One region of the Miniphocaeibacter halophilus genome, then DNA from elsewhere that is predicted to be linked to it. Evidence: predicted binding sites of a transcription regulator. Region 1 holds the regulator's gene; the other holds the start of a gene.
What was found. The regulator HrcA, encoded in region 1, represses chaperone genes, less so after heat shock. The targets are predictions, from matches to a motif close to ATTAGCACTCNATANTATNGAGTGCTAAT.
Positions count from the first base shown of each region.

Region 2: the regulator HrcA is predicted to act here: its motif matches at 2,627-2,655, upstream of JFY71_RS09090 (co-chaperone GroES).

Region 1 covers NZ_CP066744.1:2,036,738-2,052,575, reverse strand. Annotated here, with positions in the region: gene JFY71_RS10245 (DNA internalization-related competence protein ComEC/Rec2) at 1-929, shown strand, start outside; gene holA (DNA polymerase III subunit delta) at 898-1,881, shown strand; gene rpsT (30S ribosomal protein S20) at 1,934-2,197, opposite strand; gene lepB (signal peptidase I) at 2,320-2,856, shown strand; gene lepB (signal peptidase I) at 2,872-3,414, shown strand; gene lepA (translation elongation factor 4) at 3,430-5,238, shown strand; gene hemW (radical SAM family heme chaperone HemW) at 5,276-6,421, shown strand; gene hrcA (heat-inducible transcriptional repressor HrcA) at 6,505-7,539, shown strand; gene JFY71_RS10205 (nucleotide exchange factor GrpE) at 7,552-8,088, shown strand; gene dnaK (molecular chaperone DnaK) at 8,106-9,926, shown strand; gene dnaJ (molecular chaperone DnaJ) at 10,050-11,189, shown strand; partial or broken gene prmA (50S ribosomal protein L11 methyltransferase) at 11,176-12,110, shown strand; gene JFY71_RS10185 (RsmE family RNA methyltransferase) at 12,103-12,831, shown strand; gene mtaB (tRNA (N(6)-L-threonylcarbamoyladenosine(37)-C(2))-methylthiotransferase MtaB) at 12,835-14,133, shown strand; gene JFY71_RS10175 (histidine triad nucleotide-binding protein) at 14,149-14,490, shown strand; gene rpsU (30S ribosomal protein S21) at 14,586-14,768, shown strand; gene JFY71_RS10165 (NfeD family protein) at 14,859-15,692, shown strand; gene floA (flotillin-like protein FloA) at 15,685-15,838, shown strand, end outside.
Region 2 covers NZ_CP066744.1:1,820,783-1,836,620, reverse strand. Annotated here, with positions in the region: gene JFY71_RS09105 (hypothetical protein) at 222-506, shown strand; tRNA gene JFY71_RS09100 (tRNA-Trp) at 485-559, opposite strand; gene groL (chaperonin GroEL) at 666-2,297, opposite strand; gene JFY71_RS09090 (co-chaperone GroES) at 2,316-2,594, opposite strand; gene trhA (PAQR family membrane homeostasis protein TrhA) at 2,807-3,439, shown strand; gene ligA (NAD-dependent DNA ligase LigA) at 3,566-5,560, opposite strand; gene JFY71_RS09075 (ATP-dependent helicase) at 5,560-7,761, opposite strand; gene JFY71_RS09070 (undecaprenyl-diphosphate phosphatase) at 7,917-8,738, opposite strand; gene JFY71_RS09065 (ABC transporter substrate-binding protein) at 8,800-9,837, opposite strand; gene JFY71_RS09060 (ABC transporter permease) at 9,857-10,639, opposite strand; gene JFY71_RS09055 (ABC transporter permease) at 10,633-11,457, opposite strand; gene potA (spermidine/putrescine ABC transporter ATP-binding protein) at 11,458-12,495, opposite strand; gene JFY71_RS09045 (cupin domain-containing protein) at 12,504-13,043, opposite strand; gene JFY71_RS09040 (hypothetical protein) at 13,203-13,841, opposite strand; gene JFY71_RS09035 (TPM domain-containing protein) at 13,941-14,741, opposite strand; gene JFY71_RS09030 (LemA family protein) at 14,750-15,310, opposite strand; gene thiI (tRNA uracil 4-sulfurtransferase ThiI) at 15,322-15,838, opposite strand, start outside.

The DNA.
Region 1 (15,838 bases):
TTATTCCCATTCATATAATTTTATTATTTTATTGTACAAATTTTCTAACTCCCTTAAGATTTAATATGATCAATATAGGGCAAGGTGATTGTTTTTTACTTGAAACAAAAAATTATAATATATTATTTGATACTGGCGGCTCTGTTTTTAAAGAATATGACAAATCAGGTAATAGATTAATAAATTTTTTAAAATATAAAAAAATCAAAAATATTGATGCTATTTTCATATCCCATTTTGATGAAGATCATGCAGGAAATATTAAACTTTTATTAGATAATTTTGGTGAAATACCTGTCTATGGAAGAAATAATGGTTTAGATATTTTAAAAAACAAATATGAAATTGATAATGTTTTATACTTTGAATTAAATAATAATGAAATCATTAAATTTGAAGATATTGAAATACAAGTAATTAGCCCTAATAATCAAGTAGGAGATGAAAATAGTAAATCCTTAATATTTAAAATGAAAATTAATAATAATACAATTCTCCTCACTGGTGATACAATAGAGGAAGTGGAGAAAAATATACTTGATAACAATTTAAAAAGTGATATATTAAAAATTCCACATCATGGTTCAAAAACAAGCTCTAGTACAGAGTTTATAAATACTGTAAACCCAAGAATAGCACTATTGTCTGTTGGGAAAAACAACATATACAATTTACCAAATGATGAGGTCATAAAAAAATACAAAGAAAACAATGTAAATATAAAAAGAACCGATAATGATGGAATTATAATAACAGATTTTTATAAGGATGGTTATAAAATTTACAAATATAGTGAGATTTTAAAATACAATATTTCAAATTCTGTTATTTTAATATACACTATATATGGACTAGCCTTAGTTTTAATTTTAAAAAATTATTATAGTAGGATGACATATGAAAAAAAATATATACTTAATTTATGGTGAAGAAAAGTTTTTAATCGATAAATATAATGAAGAAATAATTAATAAAACTCTAATTAAGGATTTTTTAGATTTTAATTTAATTAAATTTGAATCTAAAAAATTGAAATTTGATTCTATTTTAAATACATTAGAAACTTTGCCACTTTTTGATGAAAATAAAATAATTATTATTGATGATTTAGACACAAGTAAAAAAGGTATTTCAACGAATTCTGAATTTATAAATAAGTTACATGACTATATTGATACTATTTCAAACTATAACAATATAATTATAAATTCTTATTTAGATAAACCATTTAAAGGAAAATTCTTTAAAAAAATAAAAAAGGTAGGAAGCTTAAAACAGTTTAAAAAACTAAATTATTCGGAGCTAAAAAATTATATAAAAGAATTTTTTACACAAAATTCCCTAGATTATAATTTGAATACCATTGACTATATAATTGATAAAACTGCATATTTAAATAAAGATTTTAATAAAAATTTATATAATGTTAATAATGAATTAGAGAAATTAAAAAATATTAAAGTAAAAATTAATAAGGAGATAATAGATGATGTTTTTACAAATTCCTTTGAAAATAATATTTTTAAATTAACAGATGCTATTTCTACAAAAAACATATCTGATTCAATAAGAATTTATAATGAATTACTTATTAATTCAAATGATCCTTTTAGGATTTTCTATATGATAGTTAGACTAATTAGAAATATTCTAATTATAAAGGAAAGTACAAGGCTAAATTTAACTGAACAAAATATTAGTAAAAATTTTTCTATTTCAAATTTTGAAATTAAAAAGCTTAAAGCTATTATAAATCGATGGAAATATGACACTTTAAAATTAGGAATCCATAATTCTTACAAAACCGAAGTACTATTAAAATCTACATCTGTTAACCCTAACTATATAGTAGAAAATTATATGATAAATTTATTAAGATAATTACAAAAAAAGAGATAATGTAATGGATCCTTTTACATTATCTCAACAAAACCTATTTAGATGAATTCAATTTTTTTGAAAGTTTACTTAATTGTCTAGAAGCTGTATTTTTATGAAGAACATTTTTTGAAGTAGCCTTCTTTAATTTTTTATCTATAACTTTTAATAAGCTTTTTGCTTCATCAAAATCATCAGAAGAAATAGCATCTTCAAATTTTTTAACATAAGTTTTAATTTCAGATTTTCTTGCTTTATTTTCTAAGGTCTGTCTTTTAGTAACATCAATTCTTTTAATTGCTGATTTAATATTTGCCATAATTTCACCTCCTAAACATAACATTGTTATTATATAATAGCAAAAAACAAAAATCAAGAGAATTTATGTTATAATTATTAATGGATTTATTTTAAATATGTACTTAATGTAGGAGTGTAAGAATGAATAATACAAAAAAAGTTAAATCTGAGTTTTTTGAATGGATTATTATGATTATTGTAGCAATAGTTCTAGCTTTAATTATTAGATATTTCATTTTAAGTTCTACTTTAGTAAATGGTTCAAGTATGGAACCTACTTTAAAAACAAATGATAGGCTACTTGTAAATAGAATAAGTTTTATGATTGATGATTTAGAATACGGAGACATAGTTGAGTTTCATAATCCGAATAATGAAAAAGAAGACTTTATAAAAAGAGTAATCGCCACAGAAGGTGATACGGTAGAAATAAAAAATAATATTGTCTATGTTAATAACCAACCTTTAAATGAAAATTATACCAGTACTGAAAATGGTTTTACAACATTTGGAGCAGAATCTTATTGGGAAATAGAAAAAGATGAGGTTTTTGTATTAGGAGATAATAGGCCAAACAGCAATGACAGTCGTGCCTTTGGACCAATAAAAAAAGATTCTATAGTTGGAATAGCTTTTTTTAGATTCTATCCTTTTTCAAAAATAGGATTATTAAAATAATTTACGGTGAATTTTATGAATAAAAATAACAAAGAAAAATCCGAATTTTTAGAATGGATTTTCCTTATTGTCTTTACATTGGCCCTAGCTATACTAATAAACACTTTTGTTCTAAGTTTAACTATAGTAAAGGGTTCAAGTATGGAACCTACTCTAAAAACAAATGATAGATTATTAATTAATAAAATAAGTTTTTTAGTAGATAATATAGAATATGGCGATATTGTAGAATTCCATAATCCCTATAATAAAAATGATGAAAATTATATAAAAAGAGTTATTGCTTTAGAAGGTGATATTGTAGAGATTATAGAAAACAGGGTATATGTAAATCAAAATTTACTTGATGAAAATTATACAAGTACCAAAGGAGAAACAAAAATAAAATCTGAATATTATTGGGAAATACAGGAAGATGAAGTTTTTGTATTAGGCGACAATAGACCAAAAAGTGAAGATAGTAGGGCTTTTGGACCAATTAAAAAAAATTCAATAGTAGGTATTGCTTTTTTTAGATTTTATCCTTTCAATAAATTTGGAAGTTTAAATATTAATTAGTTAGTAGGAGATTTAATGAATATAAAAAAATCAAATATAAGAAATTTTTCAATAATTGCACATATTGATCACGGTAAGTCCACTTTGGCTGATAGGTTAATTGAAGAAACAGGAATGTTAACTAAACGAGAAATGGAAAGTCAAGTATTAGATAGCATGGACTTAGAAAGAGAAAGAGGTATTACAATAAAATTAAAGGCTGTAAAACTATTTTATAAGTCTTTAGATGGTGAAGAATATATATTAAATTTAATTGATACTCCTGGTCATGTTGATTTTAACTATGAGGTATCTAGAAGTTTAGCTGCTTGTGAAGGAGCTGTCTTAATTGTAGATGCAACACAAGGAGTGGAAGCTCAAACATTGGCAAATGTATATTTAGCCATTGACCAAGATTTAGAAATTCTTCCTGTAATTAATAAAATTGATTTACCTTCTGCCGATATTGAATATGCTAAAAATGAAATAGAGGAAATTATAGGATTAGATGCTTCTAATATCCCTGAAATTTCAGCTAAGGAAGGAATTAATATAGTAGATGTTTTAGAGGATATAGTAAATAATATACCAGCACCAGAAGGAAATGATTCTAATCCACTAAAAGCTTTAATTTTTGATTCATATTATGATTCATATAAGGGCGTAATCTCATATGTTAGAGTTTTTGAAGGTGTAATAAAACCAGGTATGAATATTAAAATGATGTCTACGGGAAAAGAATTTGAAGTAACGGAAGTTGGTTATACTGCTCATTCTAGTGTAGTAACCGATAAGATTATAGCAGGAGATGTAGGATACGTTGTAGCTAGTATTAAAAATGTAGAAGACTCAAGAGTTGGTGATACTATTACCGATGCTGACAATCCAACTGATGAAGCTTTGCCTGGCTATAAAAAAGTAACTCCTATGGTATATTGTGGTATATATCCTGCTGAGGGTGAGGAATTTACAGCTATTCGAGAAGCATTGGAAAAATTACAGGTTAACGATGCATCATTAACTTTTGAACCAGAATCATCTGTAGCCCTTGGGTTTGGTTTTAGATGTGGTTTCTTAGGATTATTACATATGGAAATAATTCAAGAACGATTAGAAAGAGAATTTGATCTTAATATTATAACTACTGCACCATCTGTTATTTATAAAGTTACTACAAAAACTGGAGAAATGTTAAATATACAAAATCCAAGTAATCTTCCAGAACCTACTGAAATAGAGTATATGGAAGAACCAATAGTAGATGCAAATATTATGGCTCCAAAAGATTATGTTGGTGTAATAATGGAATTATGCCAAAATAAACGTGGTACTTTTATAAATATGGAGTATTTAGATGAAAAAAGAGTAAATATAAACTACACTTTACCTTTAAATGAGGTTATTTATGACTTTTTTGATGCCTTAAAATCAAAAACAAAAGGATACGCATCATTGGACTATGAATTAAAGGGTTATGAAGTTTCTGAATTAGTAAAATTAGATATATTAATTAACGGAGAACTTGTAGATGCCTTTTCATTGATTGTTCATAGTGAAAAAGCCTATGAAAGGGCTAGGATTATTGTTGAGAGACTTAAAGAAGAAATACCTCGTCATCAATTTGCAATTCCTATTCAAGCTTCAATAGGTTCTAAAATAATAGCTAGGGAAACAGTAAGAGCATTAAGAAAAGATGTTCTAGCAAAATGTTATGGTGGAGATATTTCTCGTAAAAGAAAATTATTAGAAAAACAAAAAGAAGGAAAGAAAAGAATGAGACAGATCGGTTCAGTTGAAGTTCCACAACAAGCCTTCTTGTCTGTATTGAAATATGATGAAGATTAATCTCATAGCATTGCTATGAGATTTTTTTGGAGGAAAAATGAAAAAATTAGGTATTTATATCCATATTCCTTTTTGCAAAGAAAAATGTTATTATTGTGATTTTATTACGATGCCTTACCAAGAAAAAAGAATTGATGAATATTTTTCCTTATTAGGAAAAGAAATAGATATGTATAAAGAAAAATTTAAAAACTTAAAGGATTATGAAATAGATAGTATTTATTTTGGTGGAGGTACTCCTTCCTTTGTAAACTCTAAATATATTATAAATTTAATATCACTGTTGAAAAAAACTTTTTTTATTAAAGATAATATTGAATTTACTATTGAAACAAATCCAGATACTTTAGATAAATTAAAATTAGAAGATTACCTTAATTCTGGAATAAATAGAATTTCTTTAGGAGTTCAAACTTTTAACGATAGCATTTTAAAAACTTTAGGAAGAAATCACAACTCTAAAACAATATTAAATGATATAAAAATAATAAGAGAATCAGGATTTGAAAATTTAAGTCTTGATTTAATAATGGGACTTCCAAAACAAAAGCTACGTGACATAAAAAATGATTTGAAAATTATAAAGGAAGTTTCTCCTAATCATATTTCCTATTACGATTTAATAATAGAAAAAAATACCAGGTTTAATAAATTATATAAAGAAAATAAATTAATATTACCAACTGAAGATGAAAATAGAAATTTTTACAAAGAAATTATTTCTTCATTAGATAAAATGAATTTAAAACAATATGAAATTTCAAATTTTGCAATAGAAGGGTTTGAATCAAAACATAATTTAAAATATTGGAATGTAAATGAATATTTGGGATTTGGTATTGGAGCCTCTGGCTATATTAATAATTATAGATATACAAATGAATATAGATATAAAGATTATAAGAATAAAATTGATAAAAATATTATTCCCATTCTCGAAAAAGAAAATCTAACTAGAGAAAATAAAATCTTTGAAAAAATTATTATGAATATGCGTCTTGTTGATGGAGTGTCGTTAAAGGAATTAAATACTGAATTTAATTATAATTTTATGGAAAAAAATAAAAATATAATAGAAGAATATATTAGTTTAAATTTATTGAATTTAAAAAATGATAATTTATCATTTACAGAGGAGGGTTTTAATATTTCTAATAAATTTTTTACTGATATTAGTATTTAGTATTGACAAATTTAAATATTAATACTATTATAATATTAGCACTCGACATCAAGTAGTGCTAATAAAGAATAGGGCTGAGTTAAATGAACTATAAAGACTTGGATATTAGGAAAAAAAATATTTTATATTATATTATAGAGGAATATTTATTACATCCTGAACCTGTAGGTTCAAGAACAATATCTAAAAATTCTAATCTAGGTGTAAGTGCAGCTACTATTAGAAATGAAATGAGTGATTTAGAAGATTTAGAATTACTAAAAAAATCTCATGCTTCTTCCGGAAGAATACCTTCTGAAATGGGATATAAGCTATACGTTGAAGAAGCGTTAACGAGTTTTAGAGAACAATTTACCAATTCTTCCAATACTGCACTAAAAGTAAAACGAAGCGATTTGAATATAGATGTTGAACAACTTGTTAATTCAGCTGCAGAAATATTATCCTCTATGACTAATAATGTTGTAATAACTTCTTTAGAAAGACCATATAGTATTGGAATATATCATGTAGAAATACTAAAAATCAGTAAATACGATTATGTCTTGTTAATGGTTTTAAAAAATGGAGAAGTTAATAGTTCAATTTTTAATCTTAGAAATAATATTTCAAATGAAGATCTTAAAAAAATCAATTTTTTATTAAACCATTTAATAAAAAACAGTTTAACTGTAGAAGATTTTGAAGAAGAATTTACAGAAATAATTCAAAAATTAAATAATTATTTTGATTTATTGCAAAATATTTTTAGAATTTTAAAAATTGAATTTACTAATTTTGGTAATATTAAAACAAAAATATATGGTTTAACAAATATTTTTAATTTACCAGAATATAATGATTTAGAAAAAGTTAAAAACTTTTTTCAGTTTATGGATAAAAAAGAAAACATCATTACACTTCTAGATAAGACTATAGAAGAACACGTTGAAGTGTATATAGGATCGGAAATAGGAATACCTATTTTAAATGAAAATAGTCTAATATTAACCAATCTATTTTTAAATAATTACTATATAGGGAAAATAGGGGTTATTGGACCATTAAGGATGGATTATAAAAACACAATAGTGACTCTTTATAATATATCTTGGAAAATAGTTAATATGATAGATTAAAGAGGTGATAAAGTGGCTAAAAATAAAGATAAAAAAACTAATGAAACTTTTGAATCTGATGAAAATAAAGAAAATTTACCTAACAATGAGGAAAATTCAGATGAAATTGAATCTAATGAAAATGAATTACTTGAAGAAAATGAAAGTCTTAAAAATTCATTGACAATATTACAGGCAGATTTTATAAACTTTAAAAAAAGAATAGAAAAAGAAAAATCTCAATCTATTTCTTTAGCAAATGAAGGGTTAATTATGAAATTACTTCCTATTGTTGATGATTTGGAAAGAGCTTATGAAAATAAAATACAAGAAGATGAATTTTCTGAAGGTATTAAAATTATCTTAGATAATTTTAAAGAAATACTAAAAAGAGAAGGACTTGAGGAAATAGAATCAAAAGATACATTATTTGATCACAATGTTCATCAAGCTATATTAGTTGAAAAAAATGATGAGGTAGAGTCGGGTTATATTATAGATACTCTACAAAAAGGTTACAAGTTAAATGGAAAAATTATAAGACCTAGTATGGTCAAAGTTAGTGAATAATTTAGGAGGATATAATTATGGGAAAAATTATTGGTATAGACTTAGGTACAACAAACTCTGCAGTAGCTGTAATGGAAGGAGGTACTTCTACAATAATTCCAAATGTAGAAGGTAATAGAACAACCCCTTCAGTAGTAGCTTTTACAAAGGATGGAGAAAGATTAGTTGGAGAAACTGCTAAAAGACAAGCAATAACTAATCCAAGTAGAACAATTTCTTCTATTAAGACACATATGGGAACAGATTTTAAAGTTGATGTTGATGGAAAAAATTATACACCAGAAGAAATTTCTGCTATGATATTACAAAAATTAAAAACAGATGCTGAAAGTTATTTAGGAGAAACTATTACTGAAGCTGTAATAACAGTTCCAGCTTATTTTACAGATAGCCAAAGACAAGCTACAAAAGATGCAGGAAAAATTGCAGGTTTAAATGTAAAAAGAATTATAAACGAGCCTACTGCTGCAGCATTAGCATATGGAATGGATAAAGACCATGACCAACATAAAATTATGGTATATGATTTAGGTGGAGGTACTTTTGATGTTTCCATACTAGAAGTAGGGGATGGAGTTTTTGAAGTACTAGCTACTAGAGGTAATAATAAACTTGGTGGAGATGATTTTGACAACATAATTATCGATTATTTAGCAGATGAATTCAAAAAAGAAAATGGAATTGATTTAAGACAAGATCCGACTTCTTTACAAAGATTAAAAGACGCTGCTGAAAAAGCTAAAAAAGAATTATCTTCAACTTTAAGTTCAAATATTAACTTACCATTTATTACAGCCATAAACGGAGTGCCAGCTCATTTAAATATGGATTTAAGCAGATCCAAATTTGAAGATTTAACTTCTGGCTTAGTAGAAAAAACTACAATTCCTGTTAAAGAAGCATTGAAGGATGCAGGTCTTTCCGCAAGTGATATTCAATCAGTTCTCTTAGTTGGTGGATCTACTAGGATACCTGCAGTACAAGAATCCGTTAAAAAGTTAATTGGTAAAGATCCTCAAAAGGATATAAACCCAGATGAATGTGTGGCAATGGGTGCTGCTATTCAAGGTGGAGTTTTAAGTGGTGAAGTAAAAGATTTACTATTACTAGACGTAACTCCTTTATCATTAGGTATTGAAACTCTAGGTGGAGTTACAACTAAGTTAATAGAAAGAAATACAACTATTCCAACTAAAAAAAGTCAAGTATTTACTACAGCGGCTGATGGACAAACAAATGTAGAAATTGTTGTTCTTCAAGGTGAAAGAGAAATGGCAGCAGACAATACTCTACTTGGCAAATTTACTTTAGCTGATATACCAGCTGCACCAAGAGGAGTGCCACAAATTGAAGTTACATTTGATATTGACGCTAATGGAATTGTAAATGTAACAGCAAAGGATTTAGGATCTGGAAAAGAACAAAAAATGACAATTTCTTCTTCTACTAAACTTACTGATGAAGAAATTCAACAAAAAGTAAATGATGCTGAAAAATTTGCAGAAGAAGATAGAAAGAAAAAAGAATTAATTGAAAGCAAAAATAATGCTGAATCTGTTATTTATCAAACAGAAAAAACAATTAAAGACCTAGGTGATAAAGTTTCAGCTGATGAAGTTGAAAGTGTAAATAATAAAATAAAAGATTTAAGAGATGTAGTTTCTGGTGATGATGCTGAAACAATAAAAAGCAAAACCGAAGAATTAACTCAAGAACTTTATAAAATGTCAGAAAAACTTTATAGCCAACAAGGTGCTCAAGATACAACTCAACAAAATCCTGAAGACGATGTTGTTGATGCAGATTATGAAGTAGTTGATGATGAAGAAGATAAGTAGTATTATAGATAATATTGTTACATTAATAAAGGCTCATGTTTTCATGAGCCTTTATTAATGTATTGAATATATTTATATTTTTAGTAGAATATTTAAGAAAGATATTTTGAGGTTGGTGTATTAATGAGAGATTTATATGAAATCTTAGAAATAGATAGAAACTCTTCAAAAGAAGAGATAAAAAAATCATATAGGAAATTAGCTAAGAAATATCATCCAGATTTAAATCCAGACGATGATGAAGCTCAAGAAAAATTTAAAGAGATTAATTTCGCATATGAGGTTTTAAGCGATGAAGAAAAAAAATCCAAATATGATATGTATGGTGAAGCTGCCTTTACAAATGGTGGAATGGGACCTAATGACTTTACAATGGATTTTTCAGATTTATTTGGAGATATTTTTGATATATTTGGTGGAGGTTTTTCAAGGAAAACTAGAAATCCTAACGCTCCACAAAAGGGTTCAGATATACAGCAAAAAATACATTTGACTTTTGAAGAAGCTGTATTTGGAGTAGAAAAAGAAATATCTGTTAGAAAAATGGAAACATGTGATGAATGTAACGGGACAGGTGCTGAAAAGGGTACTAGCAAAAAAATTTGTGATAAATGTCATGGAACAGGTCAGGTAAGATATACTCAACAATCGGCATTTGGTACATTTGTTAGAACTGCCACTTGTGATAAATGTCATGGAACAGGTGAAATAATAGAAAAGAAATGTCATAAATGTAAAGGCAAGGGACAAATACGTACAAATAAATCTTTAAAAATTAAAATACCTGCTGGTGTAGATAATGATTCTGTAATTAATTTACGAGGTGAAGGAAACGCTGGGGTAAATGGTGGTCCTGACGGAGATTTATATTTAGTTTTAGATGTAAAACCTCACGAATTCTTCCAACGTTCAGGATATGATATTTACTTTAAATTACCTATATCTTTTACTCAAGCAGCTTTAGGTGCGAAAATTGATGTACCTTTGTTAAAGGGAATTGAAGAGTTTGAAATTCCTGCCGGAACACAAACTGGAACAAGATTCAAGTTGAAGAACAAAGGAGTACAAATTTTAAATAGGAAAAACAATGAACGTGGTGACCTATATTTTGATGTACAAATAATAACTCCTACTAAATTAAATAGTAAACAAAAGGATTTATTGTTAGAATTTTCTAACATAACTGATGAAGATTATAGGGAAAGCAAGGGTAAAAAAAGTATTTTTGATAAAATAAAGGATAAATTCGATGTTGGAAAATAACAAGTGGTTTGAAATTATAATTAATCTACCTAAAGAATTTGAAGATATTGTATATTCTATTTTATATGATTATGATATTTCAACTTTTGAAATAATTGATTATAGGACTATGGATGAAATAAAGAAGACCAAACCATATTGGGTTGAACTACAAGACAATTTAATTCCTAAATCTAAATTTATAACTATTAAATTATATTTATCTGAATCTGAACATGATAAAAATGAAATAAAGGAATTAGAAAATTCCATAAAAAATATAAATAAATTAATAGAGTTTTATATTGATAAAAAAATAGAAGATAAAGATTGGTCTGAAGAATGGAAAAAATTTTACAAACCATTTAGAATAGGTAAAAAATAATTATTAAACCTTCATGGGAAAAATTCACACCTAAAGAAGATGATATAGTTATAAATATTGATCCTGGAATGGCCTTTGGAACAGGAACTCATGAAAGTACCTATTTATGTATTGAAAAATTACAAAGTATAGACCTGCTAAATAAAAGAGTTTGTGATGTTGGATGTGGCTCAGGAATTTTGTCAATAGTTGCTGCAAAACTTGGTTCAATAAAAGTTTCAGCAATTGATATAGATCCAATTAGTGTAAAAACTACAAGGGAGAATTCTCTTTCAAATAATACAGATAATATTATTTCTGTCTTTGAAGGTGATTTACTTAATACAATAAATAACAAATACGATATTTTTATTGCCAACATTCTTCCAAATGTAATAGTTGAATTAATACCATCGGTAGAAAAACTAATTAATAAAAATGGTTTAATAATTACTTCTGGAATAATTAAAGAAAAATCGGATTTTATAATATCTAAACTGAAAGAACATAATTTCAGTATAATAGACACTACTAGTAAAGGAGAGTGGGTTTGTATCCTAGCTGAGTATAATGCATAGAATTTTTAGAAATATTGAGGATGTTAACAATAATAATATTTTAATAGATGGAGAGGACTTTCATCATTTAAAAAACGTACTACGTATGAAAAAAGATGAAGAACTAGAAATTGTTATTAATGAAAATCTATATATTTCTAAGGTTTCAACTATAGAAAAAAATAGAATTATAGCAAATATTTCTTCTATTAAAAAGTTAAAGGAAGAAACTTTAAACATTCATCTTTATCAAGGGTTAACAAAATCTGATAAATTTGATTTAATTATACAAAAATCGGTAGAATTAGGTGTTTATAGAATAATTCCGATAATAACTAATAGGGTTATAGTTAAATTAAATAGTAAAAATATTGAGAAAAAATTAATTAGATTTAATAAAATTTCCAAACATGCTGCTTCTCAATCTCATAGAAACTACATTCCTAAAGTATATTCACCAATAAATTTATCTGATATTACTTTAGAAAAAAATGAGTTAGGATTATTAGCATATGAATCTTCAGAAAATTATGATTTAAAGGATATTTTAAAAAGTTCCAAGGTCAAGAACATTAAAATTATAATAGGTCCTGAAGGTGGATTTGATAGTAGTGAAGTTTTATGTTTGGAAAATAAGGGATTTAAAACAATATCTTTAGGAAAAAGAATTTTAAGAACAGAAACTGCTCCTATAACTATGTTATCAATATTACAATATGAAATAGGAGATATGAATAGGTGATTTATGAAAAAAGTAAGTTTTTTGACTTTAGGTTGTAAAGTTAATCAATACGAAACCGAAGCAATGATGGAATTATTTAATAATAAAGGTTATAAAATATCAGAAAATGATGAAGTGTGTGATATTTATGTAATAAATACTTGTACAGTTACAAATTTAAGCGACCGGAAATCAAGACAATTTATATCAAAAGCTAAAAGTAAAAATCCTAAGGCTATAATCGCAGCTGTTGGATGCTATTCACAAGTTAGTACAGAAGAGGTTTTAGCCATAGATGGTATTAATGTAATTTTAGGAACAAAGAATCGCTCTAGTATTGTTGAGTATTGTGAAGAAGCAATTAAAACAAATAGTATAGTCAATAAAGTTGAAGATATTAAAAATAATAAAGATTTTGAATCCTTATCCATTACTAAGCAAAATCATATGACTAGGGCCTATATAAAAATTCAAGAGGGATGTAGTCAATTTTGCTCTTATTGTATTATTCCCTATGCAAGAGGGCCAATACGTTCTAGAGATTTAAATGAAATATATGAAGAAGCTCTATTATTGTCAAAAAATGACTTTAAAGAAATTATATTAACTGGTATACATGTTGCTTCTTACGGATTAGATTTAAAATCCAATGTTTCACTAGTTGATGTTATTGAAAAAATAGCAACAATTAATAATATAAAACGAATAAGATTAAGCTCTTTGGAACCTAGAATCATAAATGATGATTTTTTGAGCAGAGTTAAAAATACAAATAAATTCTGTGATCATTTTCATTTATCATTACAAAGCGGGTCAGATAAAATCCTTAAACTTATGAATAGAAAATATGATACAAAAGAATACCTAGAAAAAGTTGAATTGATTCGCAAATATTTTCCTGATGCAGGAATTACTACAGATATAATTGTTGGTTTTCCAAATGAAACCGAGGAAGATTTTCAAGATACCTTAAAATTTGTTAATAAAGTTGCTTTTTCAAAAATTCATGTATTTAAATATTCACCAAGAAGTGGTACTAAGGCTTCTAAAATGAAAAATCAAGTAGATGGAAATATAAAAAAATTAAGGAGTTCTACTTTAATTGAAGAATCAAAAAAACTTACTAACAATTTTTTGAAGGAATTCATTGGAAAAGATTTAGAAGTTCTTTTTGAAGAAAAAACTGACAATAAAATAATTAGTGGTTATTCTACTAACTATATTAGAGTATCTACAAATTATAATAAAGAATTTATAAATAAAATAGTAAAAACTAAAATTACCGATATACAAGATGAGGGAGTTTTTGGTATAATTAACTAATAGGAGGTGAAATTAATGGATTGTATTTTTTGTAAAATTGCAAATAAGGAAATAGATTCCGATATTATTTATGAAGATGATAAAATAATTGCTTTTAACGATTTAAATCCTCAAGCACCTACTCATTTTTTGGTTATTCCAAAAAAACATATAGCATCTGCAAATTATATCGATAGTTCTAATGTTGATATTATTGCACATATTATGATGGTTATTCCCAAATTAGCAAAAGAGCTAAAAATTGATAATTCTGGTTATAGAATTGTTAATAATTGTGGAAAAGATGGAGGTCAGTCTGTAGACCATATTCATTATCATGTACTTGCAGGCAGACAATTACAATGGCCACCAGGCTAAAATTCTTGCAATTAGCATCTATATGAGTTATACTATTATAGTATTATTCTGCTCATTAAGAGCACTCTTGCAAGAGAAGAGGGGAGGGATAACCTATGGCAGAAATTAAAGTTGGTGAAAATGAATCATTAGATAGCGCTTTAAAAAGATTTAAAAGACAATGTGCTAGATCTGGTGTTTTATCTGAATATAGAAAAAGAGAACATTATGAAAAACCAAGTATTAAAAAGAAAAAGAAATCAGAAGCAGCAAGACGTAAAAAGGCTAAAAGAGGTTAATATAGTTAATTAATGTCCAGTAATTACTGGACATTTTTATTTTTTATTTACTTCTAAATTTTAGGGTATAAAATGCTAAAGGAGGTAAATATGAAAAAGTATTTTTTAATTGCTATAGTTTTAATTTTTGGATTTTGTTGTAACACAGTGTCATTAGCTAGTGATTATTATAAATCTGATTACGCAGTAACTGTAGAAAAAAATTATGAAAAAAATGAAATAAATCTTAATACAACTCCTAAAAATGTAAACCAGGTTAAATCTTTTAGTATTAAAAATAATAATTTCTTTTCTAATTTTATTAGAAATATATCAAATCCATTTGTTAGTGGAATACTGTTAATAATTTCTATAGTCGCTATAATTATTGAAATATTTTTACCTACATATGGAATAGCAGGAATAATATCTATAATCTCAATTGTACTATTTTTTGCTGGAAATTTTCTTTATGGTGATACAGATATAATAGATTTAATCTTATTTATTATTGGATGTATTCTCATTGCAATAGAAATTCTAGTACCGGGATTTGGAATCCCTGGGATTGCAGGTATAATTCTTATTGTTTTGGGAGTAATTTTATCTATGTCAAATTTATATGTTGGATTGTTATCTATTAGCATTGCCTCAATAATAGGTTTCTTAGTTCTTATTACTATAATAAGAAAAGGATATAAAAGTAAGTTGTTTAACAGGATTGTATTGGATAAAGAGATTAAATCCTATAGTTCAAAAGATAATAGGCACCTGTTAGGAAAAAAAGGTTTAACTATTACACCCTTAAGACCGTCTGGCACAATAGAGATAGACAATAAAAAAATAGATGCTTTAACTGAAGGCGAATTTATAGATAAGGGTGAAAAAGTGGAAGTTGTAAATATTGAAGGTTTTAAAATTTTTGTAAGGAGGTATTATGATTAATTTCGGTAGTTTTAGTATAATTATAATTGCAGTACTTGTATTTTTGTTTTTAATTTTATTTTTTACATTTGTTCCTGTAGGTTTATGGATAACAGCATTCTTTTCAGGAGTAAAGGTAAAAATATCAACTTTAATTGGTATGAGAC
Region 2 (15,838 bases), 220 kb from region 1:
AGGTCAATTAGAGCTGAATCGTTAGAAGAAGATATAATTAATATATTTTCAGAGACTTTATTTACAGAAAATAACATAGATAGAGTTTTAAATAGCATGAAAAAATATCTTAATAAAAATAATAATACAGATATAAATAAATTAAAAAAAAATTATTTAAAACCAATGCTGAGATAGAAAACTTAATCAACGCTATTTCTAGTGGAATAAATAGTTCTACAATGGTTGATAGAATTAATGAGTTGGAAAAGAAAGAACAAGCTCTTAAAACTCAAATTAGTACCGCAGAGATAAAAATAAATGCAAAATATTCCGATGATGAAATAAAAGAGTTTTTAATGAAGCACAAAAGATTTGAAGATTTCTCAAGACAGGATAAGAAAAAGATTTTACAATTATTTATAAATAAAATTGTTGTTTATCCTGAAAATGTAGAAATCCACCTAAATCTTATTGACTTAGATGGATTTAAACTACATAATAATGGCAGGGACAAGAGGATTTGAACCCCTGACATCCGGTTTTGGAGACCGACGTTCTACCACTGAACTATGCCCCTTAATAATACTTTATTAGTATAGTATATTATTTTTTTTATGTCAACTATATTTCATATTTAAAATTATAACTTAGGAAAAGCACCAAAGTGCTTTCCCTAGTTATTATTACATATATCCCATTCCGCCTGGCATTCCACCACCAGCTGCTGCCACTGGGTCTTCTTCTGTTACATCTGCTACAGCTGCTTCTGTAGTTAATAACATAGCTGCAACTGATGAAGCATTTTGTAATGCTGATCTTGTTACTTTTGTAGGGTCAACAATACCTGCTTCAATCATATTTACATACTCTTCTTTATAAGCATCAAAGCCCATTCCTTTTTCTGATGCCTTTACTTTTTCTACTATTACAGAACCTTCTAAGCCTGCATTAATAGCTATTTGTTTTAATGGTTCTTCTAAAGCTTTTAAAATAATATTAACGCCTGTTTTTTCATCACTTTCAACTGTATCTAATAATGTTTCTATTTTATCAAGTACATTTATATATGCTGTACCACCACCAGAAACTATACCTTCTTCAACTGCTGCTCTAGTAGCTGCTAAAGCATCTTCTAAACGTAATTTTCTTTCTTTTAATTCTGTTTCTGTTGCAGCTCCTACTTGAATTACAGCAACTCCACCAGATAATTTTGCCAAACGTTCTTGAAGTTTTTCAGTATCAAATTCTGATTCTGTATTTTCAATTTGTTTTTTAATTTGTGAAACTCTATCTTTTATAGCTGAATCTTCACCAGCTCCGTCAACTATTACTGTATTTTCTTTTGAAACATTAACTTTTCTAGCAGATCCTAACATATCGATAGTTACATCTGAAAGTTCATAACCTAAATCTTCACTAATTACTTCAGTATTTGTTAAAATTGCTATATCAGCTAGCATTTCTTTTCTTCTATCGCCAAAACCAGGAGCCTTTACTGCTACACAATTAAATGTACCTCTTAATTTATTTATAACTAAGGTTGTCATAGCTTCGCCTTCTACATCATCTGCTATGATTAATAAAGGTTTACTTGCCTTAACTACTTCTTCTAAAACAGGAAGAATGTCTTGAATATTTGTAATTTTTTTATCGGTAACTAAAATTAATGGATCTTCTAATTCTGCTTCCATTTTATCTGTATCAGTTACCATGTAAGGTGAAACATATCCTCTGTCAAATTGCATACCTTCTACAACTTCTAATGTAGTTCCCATGCTTTTTGATTCTTCTACTGTTATAACTCCATCTTTTCCAACTTTTTCCATAGCTTCTGCTATCATTTGTCCAACTTGGTCATCTGCAGCGGATATTGCACCTACTTGAGCAATGGACTCACTAGTTTCAACCGGAATTGAAATATTTTTTATTTCTTCTACTGCTTTATCAACAGCTTTTTTTATACCTTTTTGTAAAACCATTGGATTTGCACCGGCTGCTAAATTCTTAATACCTTCTCTAATAATAGCTTGAGCTAATAAAGTTGCAGTTGTTGTACCATCACCGGCAACATCATTTGTTTTTGTAGCTACTTCTTTAACTAATTGAGCTCCCATATTTTCGTATGGATCTTCTAATTCTACTTCCCTAGCAATAGTAACCCCATCATTTGTAATTAGCGGTGATCCAAATTGTTTGTCTAATACAACATTTCTTCCCTTTGGACCTAATGTAACTTTCACTGTATCAGATAATTTATTAACACCATCAATTAAACCATTTCTAGCGTCAACACCAAATTTAATTTCTTTAGCCATTTATATTCTCCTCCTTATTTACTCAACAATTGCAAGAACGTCTTCTAACTTTACTATTATATATTCTTCGTCATCTAATTTTACTTCTGTTCCTGAATATTTTGAATAAATTACTTTATCTCCAACATTAATTTTTATATTATTTTCATTATTTTCAATAGCTTTAGAAACAGCTACAACTTCAGCTACTTGTGGTTTTTCTTTAGCTGAACTAGGCAAAACGATGCCTGAACTTGTTTTTTCTTCAACTTCTACCATTTTAACTACTATTCTCTCACCTATTGGTTTAAGTATCATTTAAAAAGCCTCCTTAAATTATTAGTTATCGTATTAGCACTCGTTATTATTGACTGCTAATAATTACTATTATATAATAACCCATTTGAAAAATTTTTTCAAGTATTTTTACTTTATATTGAATAAATATTTGATGACTAAATAGAATAGTGTTATCATTTATTAACAAGCAGTAACTATGTTTCAAATTTAAATTTCAGAAAGGATAAAAAATGAAGGACAGTACAAAAATTGAAATTGCAAATGCCATAACCCATGGAATAGGTGTTATTCTAGGAATAATATTTCTATTATTGTTGGTTATCCCTAGTGCAAAAGAAGGAAATACTTTAAAAGTAACAGCCTTTTCCATTTATGGTGCTTGCTTTATAACCATGTTTTTAAGTAGCACTATTTACCATTCTATTACAAATGAGAAAGCAAAAAAAATTTTGAGAGTTTTAGATCACTCCTCGATATATCTTTTTATAGCAGGTACATATGTTCCAATTATTCTTTTGGTTTTAGAAGGACCTTTAAGAATAATTTTACTAGTTCTAATTTCGATTTTAGCACTTACCGGAATATTTTATAAAATTTTCACTTATGGAAAATATGATAAATATAAAAGATTATCTACTATTTTATATATAGCTATGGGGTGGATTGCTGTATTCTTTATTAAACCTATTATTAATTCAACTTCACCTATGTTTTTCTTTTGGATTCTCTTAGGTGGATTATTGTATAGCGGTGGTACTTATTTCTATAAAAGCGACTCAAAATATGCTCATGTTATTTGGCATTTATTTGTTTTAGCTGCTGCTATTACTCAATTTATTGCAATTTATTTCTATTTATTATAGTTTTTTTTTAATTTATTGTATTGCAGTGGACTTCTCCCAATCTAAACTTCATTTTTCTTGGAAAGTCCTTGCATTTTCTACTATTAAAGTTATTTCAAATAAACAAAAAGACTAATCTTTTTTTGATTAGTCTTTTATAAATTCTTCCAAATCATCTTCATATATTATTTGTACACCTAGTTCTTGTGCTTTTGTAAGCTTACTTCCCGGGTCCGTCCCAACTATAACAAAATCTGTATTTTTAGAAACTGAAGAGCCTGTTTTCGCACCTTTTTCTTTAAATATTTTCTCTAGATCCTTTCTTTTATATTTTTCAAAGGAACCGGTAATTACTATTCTTTTTTCATTGAATTTTTCACTTGATACAATAGATTTTTCTTTTGGATTTTCAATTTTTATTCCCTTTGATAATAAACTTCTTATTCCATTTACTATTTCTTCATCATGAAAAAATTCTACAATTGCCTCTGCAGTAATTTCACCTATATCATCAACCTCTGTTAATTCTTCTACAGTTGCTTTTGATAGATTTGAAAATTCTTTAAATTTTTTAGCTAAATCTTCGCTAGTCTTTATTCCTACATTAGGTATTCCAATAGCATATATGAAATTTTCCAATTTTACATCTTTGCTTTTTTCAATAGCTGTAAGTAAATTATTTGTTTTCTTTTCTTTGAAACCTGGAATTTTTAAAAGATTATCTGCTGTTAAATCATATATTTGAGAAATTTGTCTAACATTTAAAATATCCAACATCTTCTCTATGGTTTTTTCACTTAAACCATCGATGTTCATCGCATCTCTTGAAGCAAAATGAACAAGTCTACTAACTAATTGAGGTTCGCAACTCATAGAGTTTGGACAGAATATATGAACTCCGTCTTTTATTAAATCCGTATGACAATAAGGGCATTTTGTAGGTAATTCAATAGGAGTAGTTTCCCTGCCGTCATCTATAACTCCTAATATTTCCGGTATAACATCATTTGAACGTCTAATAAGCACCCTTGAATTTAATTCTACTTTTTTTCTCAATATATCATCATAATTATTTAAGGTCGCTCTTTGAACTGTTACATCACCAATTTCTACTGGTTCCAGTATTGCTGATGGAGTAACTTTTCCAGTTCTTCCTACATTCCAAACTACATCTTTTAAGATTGTACTAACTTCTTCAGGTGCAAATTTATATGCTATTGCCCATCTTGGAAATTTATTAGTATATCCTAATACTTCTCTGGTTTTTAAATCGTTTATTTTTATAACGGCACCGTCTGTTAATATGTCAATGGTTTTTCTGTATTCATCTATATAGTTAATTGTTTCTTCTATTTCTTCTAAATTTTTTGCTATTCTAAAAAATTTATTAACTTTAAATTTATTTTCTTTTATAAAGTCAACCATTTCTAATTGACTTGAAAATTCTTTTCCTTCAATGTATCCAATATTGTAAAAAAATGCTGTTAAGTGTCTTTTTTCAGTTTCTTTTGGATTTAAATTTCTTAAAGCACCTGCTGCTGCATTTCGTGCATTTTTTAATTGTATTTCATTGTTTTTATTATAATTATCAAGTTCGGACAAGGGCATTAACCCTTCTCCCTGTACTTCCATAAGCCCTTTAAAGTCTATTTCTAAAGGAACTGATCTAATAGTTTTAACTTGAGGTAAAATCTCCTCTCCTACAGTTCCATTGCCCCTAGTAGCTGCCATTTGAAGTTTTCCGTTATTATAAGTTAAATTAATTGTTAGACCATCAAACTTTAACTCTATAATATATTTTAATTCCGGTAGTTTATCCTCATTTATGGCGTTATAATTACTTACCATTTTCTCACATCTAACTACCCAATCGTTCAATTCACCAAAAGTTTGAGCTTTATCTAGACTATATAGGGGATTTATATGATTATGCTTTACAAATCCTTCTAAAAGCACCTCCCCTACTCTTTGAGTAGGAGAAGTGTCTTTTACATACCCTGTTTCTTTTTCTAATGCTACTAATTCGTCATATAATTCATCATATTCACTATCTGAAACAATAGGTTCATCTAAAGTGTAATAATGATAATTAAGTTCTGTAACTCTTTTTATTAATTCTTCTATTCTAGATATTTTATCCATTATAAAATCTCCAAAGGTGCTAAATTTTTATTTAATCTTTTTATACCCTTTCCGTCAAAAGAAATTACTAGTTCATCTCCATCACTTTTTTCTGTTATGGACACTATTGTACCAATGCCAAAAGATTTGTGTTTTACCTTCTGTCCCATTTTTAAGTCAATTCCTTCTAAGGTCTTCTTAGTTTGTTTTGGCTTTTTGTAAAATGGCTCTCTTAAATCATCAGCCATACTTTCAACAGATGAAGAATAACTCTCTCTAAAATTAGTATCAACTATAACCTTTGGTTTTTCTTCAAAAATATTATCTTTCATTTCATCAATAAACCTCGATTCCTCCTTAATTATAGTTTTTCCAAACACCCTTCTTGAACTGGAGCTTGTAATAAACAATTTTTCCTCTGCCCTAGTAACTGCAACATAACATAATCTTCTTTCCTCTTCAAGTCCATCTCTTTCATAAATAGATCTTTCACTAGGAAATAACCCTTCTTCCATACCAGTTAGAAAAACAATTTTATATTCCAGTCCCTTTGCAGCATGGACCGTCATTAAACTTACACCCTTTCCTTCTTCATCGGTTTTGTCTACATCGGACAATAAACTGACTGAAGCCAAATAATCCTCTAGGGAAGGAGCTTCTGCATTTTTTTCATAATCCATAATAGCAGTAATAAATGAGCCTAGGTTTTCTATTCTGGTTTTATCCTCTCGTAATTTTGATGCCTTTAGCATACTTAAATATTCAGACTTTTCTAAAACCAATTCTACAAATTCTGAAACAGAATAATTGTTTATTTGTTCTTTCAAGTTTTCCATCATAAATAAAAAAGACCTTAATTTTGCAGCTGTACCTTGTGCAACCATGTGAAGTATGTCTCTTTTAATTAATTCATATATGGAAATTCCAAGATTGCTGGCTTCTGTCTCCAACTTTCCAATTGTAGCGTCCCCAATTCCTCTTTTTGGATAATTTATAATTCTTTTTAAGGAAATATTATCATCCTGGTTAATTATAATTTTTAAATAGGCTATTAAATCTTTTATTTCTTTTCTATCGTAGAATTTTAGTCCACCAACTACATGGTAGTTTATACCTTCTCTTAATAATGTTTCCTCAAAAATACGAGATTGAGAATTTGTTCTATATAAAATAGCCATGTCTTCAAATTTATAATGATTATATTTTAAATGTTCAATCCAATTTGTAACAACAATTGCCTCTTCTAAGTCCGAACCTACTCTTTTATATATTACATCTTCACCTTCATCGTTTTCGGTCCATAAATCCTTGTCTTTTCTTTCTTCATTATTTTTAATTACAGAATTTGCAACTTTTAAAATCTTCTTTGTTGACCTATAATTTTGTTCAAGCAAAATAATTTTTGCATCTGTAAAGTCTTTTTCAAAGTTTAAAATATTTGTAATATCCGCTCCACGCCATCCATAAATAGATTGGTCACCATCGCCTACTACGCAAATATTGTTATTGTTTTTTGTTAAAAAACGAATTAGATTATATTGACTTTTATTTGTATCTTGGTATTCATCAACAAAAACATATTTAAACCTACCTGAATATTTTTTTGCAATATCCGGGCAAGTTTCAAATAATTCTAAAGTTTTTAAAATCAAATCATCAAAATCTAAAGAATTGTATAGTTTTGTTTTTTTCCCATATTCTTCAAATATTTCACCAAATACTTTAAGTTGAGGATTGTCCTTGTATATATTATCTAAGTATTCCCTACCTTCTCCAATATTTTTCGTATTACTTAATACCGATAAAAAGGCGTTAATTGGAAATTCTTTAACATCTAAGTTTTTTTCTCTTAAAATTTCCTTAACTAATGAAATTTGGTCTGCCCTGTCGTAAATTGTAAAATTGGATGTATATCCTATATGGGTTATTTCTCTTCTTAATATTCTTGTACAAATGGAATGAAAGGTTCCAATCCACATATCCGATACATCATATCCTAATAAGTTTTCAACTCTATTTTTCATTTCCGATGCTGCTTTATTAGTAAAGGTAATTGCTAATATTTCATATTTATTGCAAAGTCCTTGTTCTAAAATATATGCAATTCTAGTAGTCAAAACTTTTGTTTTTCCACTACCGGCTCCTGCTAGTACCAATAAAGGTCCTTCTGTATTTATAACAGCTTCTCTCTGTTTTGTATTTAAATTATCTAATAAATTCATTACTACTCCCATTTTTAATCAAAAAAATAAGGCCTAAAAAGGCTTATTTTCAAAATATATTAGCAAAAATCTCGCTTCTTTCTATTTATTATTATACCATATATCGATTTTAAAATAATAGAATATAAGAAAAAAAGAGGTAATTTTATAACCTCTTATTGTAATACTGTAAAGTATAATATAACTAAAATACCTAAAGCTATTCTATACCAACCGAATATTTTAAAATCATGTTTTTTAACATAGCTTATTAAAAATTTAATAGTTGCTATTGATACTATAAATGATACTAATGAAGCTACTAAAAGTAAGGTAATTTCAAATCCTGTAAATGCAAATCCAAATTTTAATAATTTAATAAAACTTGCACCAAACATAACCGGAATTGCTAAGAAGAAGGTAAATTCCGCTGCTATTGTTCTAGATAATCCAATGGAAATACCACCAAGAATTGTTGCACCAGACCTAGATACGCCCGGAAATATTCCCGCTATCATTTGAAAAACACCTATTATTATTGCAGCCTTGTATGTAATATCATTAATAGAATTAATTTTAGCAGTTTTTTCTGTATTTCTGTTTTCAACTAATATAAATAATACACCTACTATTATTAATGCTAAAGCTATTGGAATAGGTTTATGAAATAATTCCTCAAATTTATCATCAAATGGAATAATTAAGGCTGCCGGTAAACAAGCAATGACAATTTTTATCCACATTATAATTTTATTTTTATTAACTAGAATCTTTCCTTCCTTTTTTCTAAAGGGAAAAATCTTATTCCAATATATTACTACTACAGCTAAAATTGCTCCTAATTGTATTACTACTGTAAACATGGACATAAATTGTTCTGAAACATTCATCTTTAAAAACTCATCGACTAGAATTATATGTCCTGTTGAACTAATTGGTAACCACTCTGTAATACCTTCTACAATACCAAGTATAATTGCTTTTAAAATTTCTATCATATTTCACCTCTCATACATTTTTACATTATACAACAAAAAGAGCCTTTTGGCTCTTTTTTTTCTAAAAATCTGCTGCTTTAACTTCAGCCCAAATTTCACTATATACAGAATTTATATCCCTTGGATTTTTAAATATCTCCAATTTCCCTAAAGTTGATAGGTCTGGATATGCTACTTGACTGTTTTGTATTTCTTCATCCAATAATTTTACTGCCTCTGTATTCGGTGAAGAATATCCTATATATTCAGCAATTTTTGCTGCATTTTTCGGTTCTAATATATAGTTAATAAATTTCTCTGCATTTTTTACATTTTTAGCATTTTTCGGAATTGCCATAGCATCAAACCATAAATTTGTGCCTTCTTTCGGCACCACATATTTTAAATCCGGATTTTCCGACATAGCATCCATAGCATCACCGGAATAAGCCGGCGCTAAAGCAGCTTCATTATTAACCATTTGTCCCTTCATCTCATCTACTAAATAAGCTCTTACAATTGGTTTTTGCTTAATTAAATCCTTCTTTGCAATTTCTAATTCCTTAAGATTTCTACTATTCATAGAAAACCCATTTTTTATTAAAGCTATTCCTATTGAGTCCCTAGTAGAATCCATCATTATTATTTTATGTGCATATTTTTTATTCCATAATATTTCCCAAGAATCAACCTTATCATCAACTAATTTTTCATTATAGAGAATTCCTACTGTTCCCCAAAAATAAGGTATAGAATACTTTTGTTCCGGATCATACTCCATATTTAAATATTCTTTGCCAATATTTTTAATATTTGGTATATTGGCCATATTTATAGGTTGAATCATATCTTCTTCTATTAATCTTTCAACCATGTAATCAGAAGGAAAAATCAAATCATAAGTTGAACCGCCTTCTTTTATTTTCATATACATATCTTCATTTTGGGTAAATTGCTCGTAAATTACCTTTATACCCGTATCCTCTTCAAAGGATTTTAATACAGATTCATCAATATATTCTCCCCAGTTGTAGACATAGACCTTTTCCCCTTTTATCGTTTTATTATTACAACCGGACAATAAAAAAACAGATAGTATTAGTATAATTAGAATTTTTATATTTTTCAAAGAACACCTCCTATAAATTTTTTTCATCTTCAGGGTCTTTTGAAGTTTTATATACTATAAATAAAAGTATTAAAATTGCTAAAAACATTAAAGTTGATAAGGCATTAATTGCAGGATTGATTCCCCTTCTCGCCATTGAATATACCGTTACGGAAAGCGTATTAAAGCCATTTCCCGTAGTAAAATACGATACAACAAAATCATCTAAGGATAAGGTAAAGGCAAGAACCGCTCCTGAAATAATGCCGGTTTTAATTTCCGGAATTATTATTTTTCTAAAAGTATAAAAGGGAGTTGCTCCTAAGTCCATTGCAGCTTCCGGTAAAGATTTACTCATTTGTTTTAATTTAGGTAATATAGTTAAAACAACATAGGGTGTTGTAAACATTATATGGGACAATAAAACGGTTATAAATCCATTTTCCATTGAAACCAATCTAAATAAAACCATAACAGATACTGCTGTAACAATATCGGGATTTAACACAGGAATATAATTTACATTTAATACTAGGGATTTCTTCCAATTTTTCATATAGTATATTCCTATTGCTGCCATAGTACCTAAGGCAGTGGCTACTAATGTTGCTAATATTGCTATTATTATAGTATTGGAAAAGGAAGATAATATTTCCTCATTTTTAAATAATTCTTCATACCATTTTAATGTAAAGCCACTCCAGGTAGTTTTTAATTTAGAATTATTAAAAGAAAAAATCATTAGGAAAATTATTGGTGCATATAGAAATAAAAAAACTAAAAATATATAAAGATTCTTTAATTTTTTTACCATAATCCACCTCCTGTTTTTTCTTCACTACTATCGAATTTATTGGTAATCATCATAATTATTAAAATTATAGCCATTAGTACCATACTAATTGCTGAACCATAATTCCAGTCCCCTACTACTCTAAATTGATTTTCTATAACATTACCAATTAAGTTTATTTTATTACCACCTAGTAGAGCTGAAATCTCAAATGTTGATATTGCCGGAATAAATACCATTGTAATTCCGGTTATTACTCCCGGTAAACTCATAGGAAAAATAATTTTCCAAAATGTTTGCATCTGTGTTGCTCCTAAATCTGCAGACGCTTCTAATAGTGAATTGTCAATTTTTTCAATTACAGTATAAATCGGCAAAATCATAAAGGGTAAGAAATTATAAACCATTCCAACAATAATAGCTCCCTTGGTATAAATTAAATTTAAGGGCTCCATTCCAAATAAACCTAAAAAATTATTTATAATTCCATTTGTAGCTAAAATATTCATCCAAGCATAGGTTCTTAATAAGAAATTCATCCACATAGGCAAAATAACAAGTAAAATCATAATAGATCTTTTTCTTAAAGATAATTTTGAAATCCAATATGCCATAGGATATCCAATTATTAAACATACTATTGTACATACAAAGGCAATTTTTATTGAATTATAAAAAACTCTTAAATTGATTGATTTGAAAAATTTTATAAAATTATCTAAGGTAAAACCTGCTATTTCACCGGATTTTAATGCATAATATAAAACCATAATTATTGGAATAATAATAAATATAGAAATCCAAATAATATATGGATAGGCTAATTTTCTAAATCTCATTTACATTACCTTCCTCATTATATGAATATTTTCCGGAGTAATTATCATACCTATTTTATCTCCTACATTTTTAGATAATGTTGACTGTACCAAATATTTAAATCCATCTACATCTATATTCATTTCATAATGAACACCTTTAAATACAATAGATTCAACAACACCAACTAACATTCCCCTATCTTCCGGAACTAATTCAATATCTTCAGGTCTAACAACTACATCAACTTTTTCATTTTTATTAAAACCACTATCTACACATTTAAATTCATAATCTGAAAATGTTACTAGATAATCCTTATTCATTATTCCATCAATTATATTACTCTCTCCAATAAAGTCTGCAACAAAAGCATTTTCCGGTTCGTTATAAATATCTATTGGACTACCGATTTGCTGAATTATCCCCTTATTTAAAACAACAATTTTATCACTCATACTTAGGGCTTCCTCTTGATCATGAGTTACATATATAAATGTAATACCGATTCTCTGTTGGATATTTTTTAATTCAACTTGCATATCCTGTCTTAATTTTAAATCTAAGGCACCTAAAGGTTCATCTAATAGTAAAACTTTAGGTTCATTTACTAAAGCTCTGGCTATAGCAACTCTTTGTTGCTGTCCACCACTTAAGGCCTCTATATTTCTTTTTTCAAATCCTGATAAATTCACTAACCTTAACATTTCAGAGACTTTCTTGTCTATTTCCTTTTTATGCATTTTTCTTATTTTTAATCCAAAAGCAATATTTTCATAAACATTCATATTTGGAAATAAAGCATATTTTTGAAAAACAGTATTTATATTTCTCTCATAGGGAGGTATATTACTAATATTTTTTCCTTCAAAAATCACTTCTCCACTATCCGGTGTTGTAAATCCTGCTATAATTCTTAAAGTAGTTGTCTTGCCACAGCCACTAGGACCTAATAAGGTTAAAAACTCCCCTTGTTTTATATTCAAATTTAAATTATCTAATATTAAATCATCATCAAATTTCTTTGAAATATTTTTTAACTCAATAGTATTATTCATAATACCTCCTAAAAATTTGGTGGATTTGTAATCCAAATCAATTTTGCTTTCTTTTTATTATCGTTAACAATAACCCTTGTTTTATCAGCTTTTGTATAAAAACATTCCCCTTCTTTTACAATATATTCCTTATTGTTTAATAAAAGTTTTATCTGTCCTTCCAAAACATAGCCGAACTCCTCTCCTTCATTAGGAGAATAAGTCTTACTTTTACCCTTTGGCTCTATTTCTAAAATTATTGGTTCCATATTATTCTTTTGTGCGTTTGGAACCACCCATTTAATTAAACTTAAATTTTCATCATCTATATTTTCAATATAATCATCCTTTGAAAATACAATTTGTTCTTCTACTTCCTCTTTAAAAAACTCTGACATATTAGTGCCTAAAGCTTCCAATATTACAAAAAGAGAATCTACTGAAGGTGAAGTTAAATCCCTTTCTACTTGAGATATAAAACCCTTCGTTAACTCCGCCCTTTCTGCTAATTCCTCTTGGGTTAAATTTAGTAAAACTCTTCTATTTTTTATTTTTTCTCCAATTTCCATAACAACCCCACCTTAATACATTAAACAATTTGTATAATTTATTAAATTACAAGAATATTATAGCAATAAAAGAATTTTTTGCAACAGTTTTTTAAATTTATTACTTAATATATTAAACTTCCCTATAAGAAAAAAATATTACAAATAAGAAGACTTTTCTTATTTGTAATATTTTTTCAATTTGGAATTTTTTGACCTTCTTCTAGTTTTAGGACTAACACTATTGGCAAGGTCTTGAACATATTTTACAACTTGCTCTTTTTTATCTATTTTCCCATAGAAAGTTTCAAAAAACCTTATAAGGTCAAATTTTAATTGTTCTTTTTGTTTTTCATTGTATGTCCAAATGTTATCTATATTCAAATAAATATCTGTAAGTCTTTCAATATATTTATCATTAACTTTTGAAATCCTAGTAATATTTTTTATAAATACCTGGGAGGTTTTAAAATATTCATCATTAATATGAGAGAAGTATTCCTCTGCTATTTCTTCAAAAAGATTATTTTCATCAACGGAAATTAAATTTGCTATTAATGTTGAACCTATATTTCTATGGTTATAATCCCTACTTTTTATTAAAGAATAAAAATTCTTCCAATACTTATAAAATAATTTCGGATTTTCTAAACTAGCCTTATTTAATATTTCATAACAATCCAAAATAATTTTAATATCCGAACTACCTAACAGTTCCTTTACAATCCTATCCCTTAATTTTTCATCCTCTTGTACTTCTTTTACAAAATTTTCTAAATTATAATCATCTTTTTTAAATTCATCAATTATTTCTATCATATTCTATCCTTTAATTCTCGTTTTCAAACTATAATAATTAAAATTTTAATAAAACAATATTAAAAGGCAAATATATTTAAAATATACTTGCCTAAACCTTTAAAAACTTCTTCCGGCTCCTCCACCACCAGATGAGCCTCCTCCTCCGGAGAATCCTCCACCGGAACCTCTGCCACCAGAGCCTCCAAATCCTCCAAATCCACCGTAATAACCACCACGGTAGTATCTTCTTCTACTTCCACCACTAGGACCATTAAAATTATTGCTACCAAATATAGAGCTAATAACTATTATTACAATAATTATTCCAATAATCTTGCCTACAGAAAAATTATCTTCTGAGGTTTTTTCCAAGTCTTCTACATAGTCTGAGTAATTTCCTTCTATTTCAATATTATATTCCTGTATTACCTGGGAAACAACTGCATTAAATCCTTCTTTAAGGCCTTCATCAAAGGAAGATTTATCGTCTCTGTCAAAATGTGAAAGCATATATTCATCTATTATACGACCAACTTTCGCATCATTTAATATTCCTTCTAAACCATATCCCACTTCTATTCTAACTTGGTATTTATCATCTAAGGGTTCATAAGCCAGTAAAATTAATACTCCATTATTTTCTTCCTTGTCACCTATACCAAATTTTCTATACATCTGTAATGCATAGTCTTCACTAGGCGTTCCCTCTAAATCATCTATAGTAGCCACTACTATTTGCGCTTTAGTCTTTCCTTCAATTTCTATATTTGTATTCATTATATGTTTTTTAGTACTATCAGAAATAACCTTCATTTCATCATATACATAAAAATCACTAGTAGGATTGGGAATAGCAAAAGATACATTGCTAATAAAAATAGTTAATAGTGTTACTAATAGAACTAATTTCTTTTTCATAAAAAATCCTAGTCGAAATTAACTTCCGGTGCGTCTTGAGCTGATTCTGGAGCTTCAAAATATTCAGCCTTTTCAAAACCCATTATTCCGGCTATTAATGATGTAGGAAATCTTCTTACTTTGGCATTATATGTTTTTACGACAGCATTGTAGTCTTTTCTTGCTACAGCTATTCTATTTTCCGTTCCAGCTAACTCGTCTTGTAAACCAAGAAAATTTTGATTAGCCTTTAAATCCGGATAAGCCTCAACTGCTATATTAATTGCTCTAGTTAAATTTTCATTAGCCTGTGCTAATTCTTCCGGTGAATTCGCCTTATCAATTCCTGCTCTTGCTTCAGTAATATTTGTTAGAGTCTCTTCCTCATGAGTGGCATAGCCTTTAACTGTATTAACTAAACTCGGTATTAAATCGGCCCTTCTTTGAACCGCCGTTTGAACATCTGCATAGGAATTATTTACATTTTCATCTAAGCTTACTAAATTATTATATGGTCCAATAAACATTAACCCTATTCCTGCAATTATAACCAAAATAATAATTATCGGTGCTAAAAATTTCTTTTTCATCGTTTTTCTCCTTATTCTTCTATTTTAAATATTTCCATATTTTCTATTGCTTCATCTACTAATTTATCTACATCTAAATTCTTTTCACTTGCTTGTATATCTCTTAATCTAGGTTTTGTTACAGGCCTTCTTGGTAAAAATACCGTACAACAATCTTCAAAAGGTAAAATGGAAGTTTCATAGGTTCCTATTTCTCTGGATATTTCTATTATTTCCGTTTTGTCCATTGCAATTAACGGTCTTAGTATCGGCATTTCCACAGCTTGATTAATTACTGAAACCCCTTGAATTGTCTGGCTTGCAACTTGACCTAGACTTTCACCTGTAATTAAGGCGTCATATTCATATTTTTGTGATAATTTTTCACCTATTCTCATCATAAACCTACGAGAAAGAATAGTCATTTCCCTTTCCCTACATTTTTCATTAATCTCTTTTTGAATTGGTAATAAATTAATACTGTACATGGTAATTTTACCTGTATAATAAGATAACAGTTTTGCTAAATCCTTTACTTTTTCTACAGAT